DNA from 2 places in the Hydrogenophaga sp. UC242_50 genome. Region 1 is predicted to be linked to the other one. Evidence: predicted binding sites of a transcription regulator. Region 1 holds the regulator's gene; the other holds the start of a gene.
What was found. Region 1 encodes HrcA, which represses chaperone genes, less so after heat shock. Its sites were predicted from a motif close to TTAGCACTCNNNNNNNNNGAGTGCTAA; they were not measured.
Positions count from the first base shown of each region.

Region 2: a site for HrcA is predicted at 1,275-1,301, ahead of ACFJGX_RS26185 (co-chaperone GroES). Genes of this name have one in related genera too.

Region 1 is NZ_CP170553.1:2,144,804-2,148,210, forward strand. Features, by position in the region: partial or broken gene recN (DNA repair protein RecN) at 1-352, opposite strand, end outside; gene ACFJGX_RS10955 (NAD kinase) at 412-1,329, opposite strand; gene hrcA (heat-inducible transcriptional repressor HrcA) at 1,424-2,443, shown strand; tRNA gene ACFJGX_RS10965 (tRNA-Ile) at 2,465-2,541, shown strand; tRNA gene ACFJGX_RS10970 (tRNA-Arg) at 2,570-2,646, shown strand; gene greB (transcription elongation factor GreB) at 2,708-3,271, shown strand; gene ACFJGX_RS10980 (RelA/SpoT family protein) at 3,274-3,407, opposite strand, start outside.
Region 2 is NZ_CP170553.1:5,132,594-5,136,000, forward strand. Features, by position in the region: gene ACFJGX_RS26180 (hypothetical protein) at 1-448, opposite strand, end outside; gene ACFJGX_RS26185 (co-chaperone GroES) at 1,399-1,692, shown strand; gene groL (chaperonin GroEL) at 1,724-3,370, shown strand.

The sequences.
Region 1 (3,407 bases):
CCTTGAGCTGGGTCACGGTGGCCGCGCTGCCATTGATCCAGGCCCGACTGCGGCCCTCGGTGTCCACGGTGCGGCGCAGCAGCAGGCCGTCTTCGACGGGAAATCCCTGTTCCTCCAGCCACGGCGTGAGCGAAGCGGGGGCATCGAACTCGGCCGCGATGTCGCAGCGCGCCGCACCTTCGCGCACCACGCCACTTTCCGCGCGCGCGCCCAGCGCGAGTTGCAGGGCGTCGATCAGGATGGACTTGCCGGCGCCCGTTTCCCCGGTGAGCACACCAAAGCCGGAGCCGAGCTCCAGTTCGAGGGACTGCACGATGACGAAGTCGCGCAAAACGATGCGTCTGAGGCTCATGGGTGTAAGAGGCGCGGCGTTGATGAAATGGGAGCGCAGCCGCTATTCTGACCGGGCTTTCAGGCCCCTTCGTTCCAGTGCAGCTTTTTGCGCAAGGTGTCGAAGTAGGTCCAGCCCACCGGGTGCAGCAAGCGCAGCGCATGTTCGGAGCGGCGCACCACGATGCGGTCGCCATGCAGCAGGCTGGTGAGCGTCTGCATGTCGAAGTTGGCGCTGGCGTCGCGACCCGAGACGATCTCCACCGCGATCTCGCTGTGCGAAGGAATCACCACCGGCCGGTTGGACAGCGTGTGTGGCGCGATCGGCACCATCACCCAGCCGCCGATGCCGGGGTGGAGCAGGGGGCCACCGGCCGACAGGGCATAGGCGGTAGAGCCGGTGGGCGACGCGATGATGAGGCCGTCGGCGCGCTGGTTCGCCACGAAATGGCCGTCCACCTCCACGCGCAACTCGATCATGCTCGCCACGCCGCCCCGGTTGACCACCACGTCGTTGAGCGCCGTGGCCTCGAACACGCAACGGCCATCGCGCCAGACCGTGGCCGCCATCAGCGCGCGCGCGTCTTCCTCGAACTCGCCGCGCAGCATGGGGCGCAGCTTTTCCTGGTAGCTGTCAAAAGGAATGTCGGTGATGAAGCCCAGCCGACCCTGGTTGATGCCCACCAGTGGCACGCCATAACGCGCGAGCTGGCGCCCGATGCCGAGCATGGTGCCGTCGCCGCCGACCACCAGGGCGAGGTCGCAAGCCTTGCCCATGGCCGGCACGTCGAGCGCCGGATACTGCAGCAAGCCCGTGTTGGCGGCGGTTTCCTTTTCCAGCGAAACGTCGCAGCCTTCGTCGTGCAGGAAGTGCGCGATCTCGTCCACCGCATTGCGCGCACCGGGTGCGTGGTACTTGCCCACAATGACGACATGCGCAAAACGCAGGGGCCGGTTCCATCGGGCGGTCGTGGACCGGGTGTCGGTTGACATGCTCATTCGGAAATTACAACACAGCTTTCCTGTGGCGGAATGGCATAAAACCCTGTGCGTCGGCGGTACCGTCGGGGGCATCCGTCCTTAGAATGAAGCCATGTTGGATGACCGCGCCAAGTTGTTGCTCAAAGCCCTCGTCGAGCGTTACATCGCCGACGGCCAGCCCGTGGGCTCGCGCACGCTCGCCAGGGCCGCCGGCATGGAGCTGTCGCCGGCCACCATCCGCAACGTGATGAGCGATCTCGAGGAGCTTGGGCTGATCGCGAGCCCGCACACCTCGGCCGGCCGCATTCCCACGGCCCGTGGCTACCGGCTGTTTGTGGACACCATGCTCACGGTGCGCCGCGAAAGCCTGCCTACGGTGAGCGACATGGGTGCCCCGGGCATCGAGGCGGGGCAGCCGCATCGTGTCATCAGCAATGCCGCGCAGATGCTGTCCAACCTGTCGCAGTTCGTGGGCGTGGTCATGGCACCCCGGCGCGCCTCGGTGTTCCGCCACATCGAATTCCTCAGCCTGTCCGAACGGCGCGTGCTCGTGATCATCGTGTCGCCCGAGGGCGACGTGCAGAACCGCATCATCCACACGCAGGTCAACTTCACCCAGCCACAACTGCTGGAAGCCGCCAACTTTCTCAATGCCCATTACTCCGGTCTCACCATGGAGGCGGTGCGCGAGCGCCTCAAGACCGAGGTGGACGCCCTGCGCGGCGAGATCGCCGATCTCATGAAGGCGGCGGTCGATATCGGAGCCGAGGCCAGCGAGGCCCAGGACGAGGTGGTGGTGTCGGGCGAACGAAACCTGCTCTCCGTCAGCGAGTTCTCCAGCGACATGGGCAACCTGCGCCGCATGTTCGACCTGTTCGAGCAGAAGACCCAGCTGATCCGTTTGCTCGATGTGTCGGCCCAGGCCGATGGCGTGCGCATCTACATCGGTGGTGAAAGCCAGGTCGTGCCCTACGAAGACCTGTCCGTGGTGACTGCCCCTTATGAGGTGGACGGCCAGGTGGTGGGCACGCTGGGTGTGATCGGCCCCCAGCGCATGTCGTACGAGCGCATGATCCAGATTGTTGATGTCACGGCCAAGCTGGTTGGTAACGCGCTCAGCCACCACAAATAAGCCCCCCTACAATCCTTGGGCGGGCCGTTAGCTCAGTTGGTTAGAGCAGAGGACTCATAATCCTTTGGTCGTTGGTTCAAGTCCAACACGGCCTACCAAAAAAATGCTGCTATAATTCGAGGCTTCGCGGCTGTAGCTCAGTTGGATAGAGTACTTGGCTACGAACCAAGGGGTCGTGGGTTCAATTCCTGCCAGCCGCACCATATGGAAGCCCGCAGCCAAAAGCTGCGGGCTTTTTCATTTTTTGCCTGGGAATCGCCCACCATGAGCAAGGCCTTCACCCGCGAAACCGATTCGGACGATGAAGACGATCTGCCGGCCGCGGCGCCCGTGCCCGGTGGCAAGAACTACATCACCCGCGCCGGCTACGACCGGTTGCGCGCCGAACTGTTCTCGCTGATCGACGACGAACGTCCCAAGATCGTGGACATCGTTCACTGGGCGGCCAGCAATGGCGACCGCTCGGAGAACGGTGACTACCTCTACGGCAAGAAGCGCCTGCGCGAGATTGACCGGCGCATCCGCTTCCTGACCCGCCGGCTCGAGATCGCCGAAGTCGTCGACGCTTCGCTGCACTTTGGTGGCGATCAGGTGTTCTTCGGTGCCACCGTGACCTACGCCGACGACAACGGGCAGGAGACCACCGTGACGATCCGGGGCGTGGACGAAGCCGACAGCGCTCAGGCCCAGGTCAGCTGGATCTCTCCCGTGGCGCGTTCCCTGCTCAAGGCGCGGGTGGGCGATGTGGTGAAGCTCGTGGTGCCTGGCGGCGTGCAGGAGCTCGAAGTGCTGAGCGTGCGGTATCCGGCGCCAGGCGAGGGCGCCTGAAGTCAGGGCTTGTAGCGCTGCGCCTTGATGACCGAGGTGGTGCGTTTGAGGCTGCGCAACACATCGGCCAGGTGCTGGCGGTCGCGCACCGCCACCGAGAAACGGATGTCCGTCGCGGTCTCGGCGGGTTCATCGC
Region 2 (3,407 bases), 2.3 Mb from region 1:
TGGCGATCCGCACGAGGCCTTCACCATAGTGGTGAAGCCACAGGGCAAAGTACGTCTTGCCAGCCGGAACGGCCTTCCCGCACTTCCTCTTGGCGATCTCGTTGATGATGTTGATCACGATGGACAGCGTGCGCGGCACCTGGGCGAATCCGAAGCGTTTGTGCTCATTGCTCAGCAGCCAGATATCCTCATCCTTGACATCAGCCCAGTGCACCTTTCGTAAGTCGATATTTGTCTGCCTGGCCTTCTCACCTTTTTTCTGAGCCTGCTTGACGTTCGGCGCTTCGACCTTGGCGGCGAGGAGCGCACTAAGACCGTCGACACTGAGTGCGCCTGGGGGCAAGGCCGGCGGCACCGCGACGTCCACTGCGGTTTCAAGGGTTGTTGCCGGCAGTGGCACTGGCGCTGGCGCTGCCGCTGCGGGAGCTTTATCGGGCTTGGTTTTCATGTTGCACTGGGAGCAGTTCGATACCTTGAATTTTCCATGTCTGCGGCAGGAACGCAAACGCCCAGTCAATGAGCAGTCGACCTTTTCGGCATCGCGAGACAGGTGAGATATGTCAAAAAATTAGTGACTCAGATCTGAGTCACTAATTTTTTGGAAATTTTTCGCATTGCGATCAATAACTTATGAACAAAACTCGGTATCGCGCGTATCAAGCGTATCGCCTAGGGTATCGCGCGGTATCTCTGCGCTATCCGGGGTTACAAGGGAGTCGGACAGCCCTTGCGCCCACCAACTTTACATTCGACATCTGCCGTGCCGGGCACCATCGGGGCCATGGTGGTGCTCGTCTGCCAAGCAATTGACTCGTCGAACGCTATCGCTAAAGGCGAGGCTGAGGACGTACTTTCCATAGCCGCCGCTTAACAAAGTGCCGGTAGTCGAACCAACGTCAGCTTGATGGCGCTCACTCGAAGTCCACCGGTCGGCGTCGACCGACTCCTCACGCTGCACGTTGCCTCACGGCAGATCGCGGCAAACGGCCCCACTTAGTCGGGATCTAGGGCAGCGCTGGATAAAGCAATTCGCCACTCTTGAGCTAAGAGAGCGAATAACCCGCTTCTAAGCTGACTGAGGTCAAGAACTCGGAGTGACTCCGCGAGTTGTGACAACCGCGAGAGCCAACTATTTCATAATGTGGCAAATCTTGGACGAGGAGAAAGTTCAGTGGCACGGAAGCGAAGGATGAGTGGCTTTCCGCAGTGGCCAGACCCATCGCATCAGAAATAAACCCCTTCGATCTTGAAATGGGGTTCCGGCGCCCTTATGATTAGCACTCGCTGGCGTTGAGTGCTAACACCCGACGCCATGTCGATCAGCGGTATCCGCTGGCCCGTCCGGGCTGGCACCGCCGTTCTGAACAAACCCCATCTGTTCCATACCCAGGAGATGCAATGAACCTTCGTCCTCTCGCCGATCGCGTGATCGTCAAGCGCATTGACAGCGAAACCAAGACCGCCTCCGGCATCGTCATCCCCGACGCCGCCGCCGAAAAGCCCGATCAGGGCGAAGTCCTGGCGGTCGGTCCCGGCAAGAAAAACGACAAGGGCGAACTGTCCGCCATGAACGTCAAGGTCGGTGACCGCGTTCTGTTCGGCAAGTACAGCGGCCAGACCGTCAAGGTCGCTGGCGACGAACTGCTGGTCATGAAGGAAGACGACCTGTTCGCGGTCGTCGAGTCCAAGTAACTGAACACCTCAATTTTTCCGGAGAAACAACATGGCAGCAAAAGACGTCATTTTCGGCGGCGAAGCCCGCGCACGCATGGTTGAAGGCGTGAACATCCTGGCCAACGCGGTCAAGGTCACCCTGGGCCCCAAGGGCCGCAACGTGGTGCTCGAGCGCTCCTTCGGCGCCCCCACCGTGACCAAGGACGGTGTGTCCGTGGCCAAGGAAATCGAACTCAAGGACAAGCTCCAGAACATGGGCGCGCAGATGGTCAAGGAAGTTGCTTCCAAGACGTCCGACAACGCCGGTGACGGCACCACCACCGCCACCGTGCTGGCCCAGGCCATCGTGCGCGAAGGCATGAAGTACGTGGCCGCCGGCATGAACCCGATGGACCTCAAGCGCGGCATCGACAAGGCCGTGGAAGCCCTGATCGCCGAGCTGAAGAAGGCCTCCAAGGCCACCACCACCAGCAAGGAAATCGCCCAGGTCGGTTCCATCTCCGCCAACAGCGACACCAGCATCGGCGAGATCATCGCCAATGCCATGGACAAGGTCGGCAAGGAAGGCGTGATCACCGTGGAAGACGGCAAGTCGCTGCAGAACGAACTCGACGTCGTCGAAGGCATGCAGTTCGACCGCGGCTACCTGTCGCCCTACTTCATCAACAACCCCGAGAAGCAATCGGCGCTGCTGGACAACCCCTTCGTGCTGCTGTACGACAAGAAGGTTTCCAACATCCGTGACCTGCTGCCCACGCTGGAGCAAGTCGCCAAGGCTGGCCGTCCGCTGCTGATCATTGCCGAAGACGTCGAAGGCGAAGCCCTGGCGACGCTGGTGGTCAACACCATCCGCGGCATCCTGAAGGTCGTGGCTGTGAAGGCCCCTGGCTTCGGCGACCGCCGCAAGGCCATGCTGGAAGACATCGCCATCCTGACCGGCGGCAAGGTCATCGCTGAAGAAGTGGGCCTGACGCTCGAGAAGGTGACCCTGGCCGACCTGGGCCAGGCCAAGCGCGTGGAAATCGGCAAGGAAAACACCACCATCATCGACGGTGCCGGCGCTGCCGCTGACATCGAAGCCCGCGTCAAGCAAGTGCGCGTGCAGATCGAAGAAGCCACCAGCGACTACGACCGCGAGAAGCTGCAAGAGCGCGTCGCCAAGCTGGCCGGCGGCGTGGCCGTCATCAAGGTCGGTGCCGCCACCGAAGTCGAGATGAAGGAAAAGAAGGCCCGCGTGGAAGACGCCCTGCACGCCACCCGCGCTGCCGTGGAAGAAGGCATCGTGGCCGGTGGTGGCGTGGCCCTGCTGCGCGCCCGCCAAGCCGCTGGCACCATCAAGGGTGACAACGCTGATCAGGACGCCGGCATCAAGCTGGTGCTCAAGGCCATCGAAGCGCCCCTGCGCGAAATCGTGGCCAACGCCGGTGGCGAACCGTCGGTGGTGGTCAACGCCATCCTGGCCGGCAAGGGCAACTACGGCTTCAACGCCGCCAACGACACCTACGGTGACATGATCGAGATGGGCATTCTGGACCCGACGAAGGTCACCCGCACCGCGCTGCAGAACGCCGCATCGGTGTCCAGCCTGATGCTGACGACCGAAGCCATGGTCGCCGAGTCCCCGAAGGACGACGCACCTGCGATGCCGGGTGGCGGCATGGGTGGCATGGGCGACATGGGCGGCATGGGCATGTAAGCTCTCCTTGCCTGAGACGCCATGCCGGCGTTGCAAG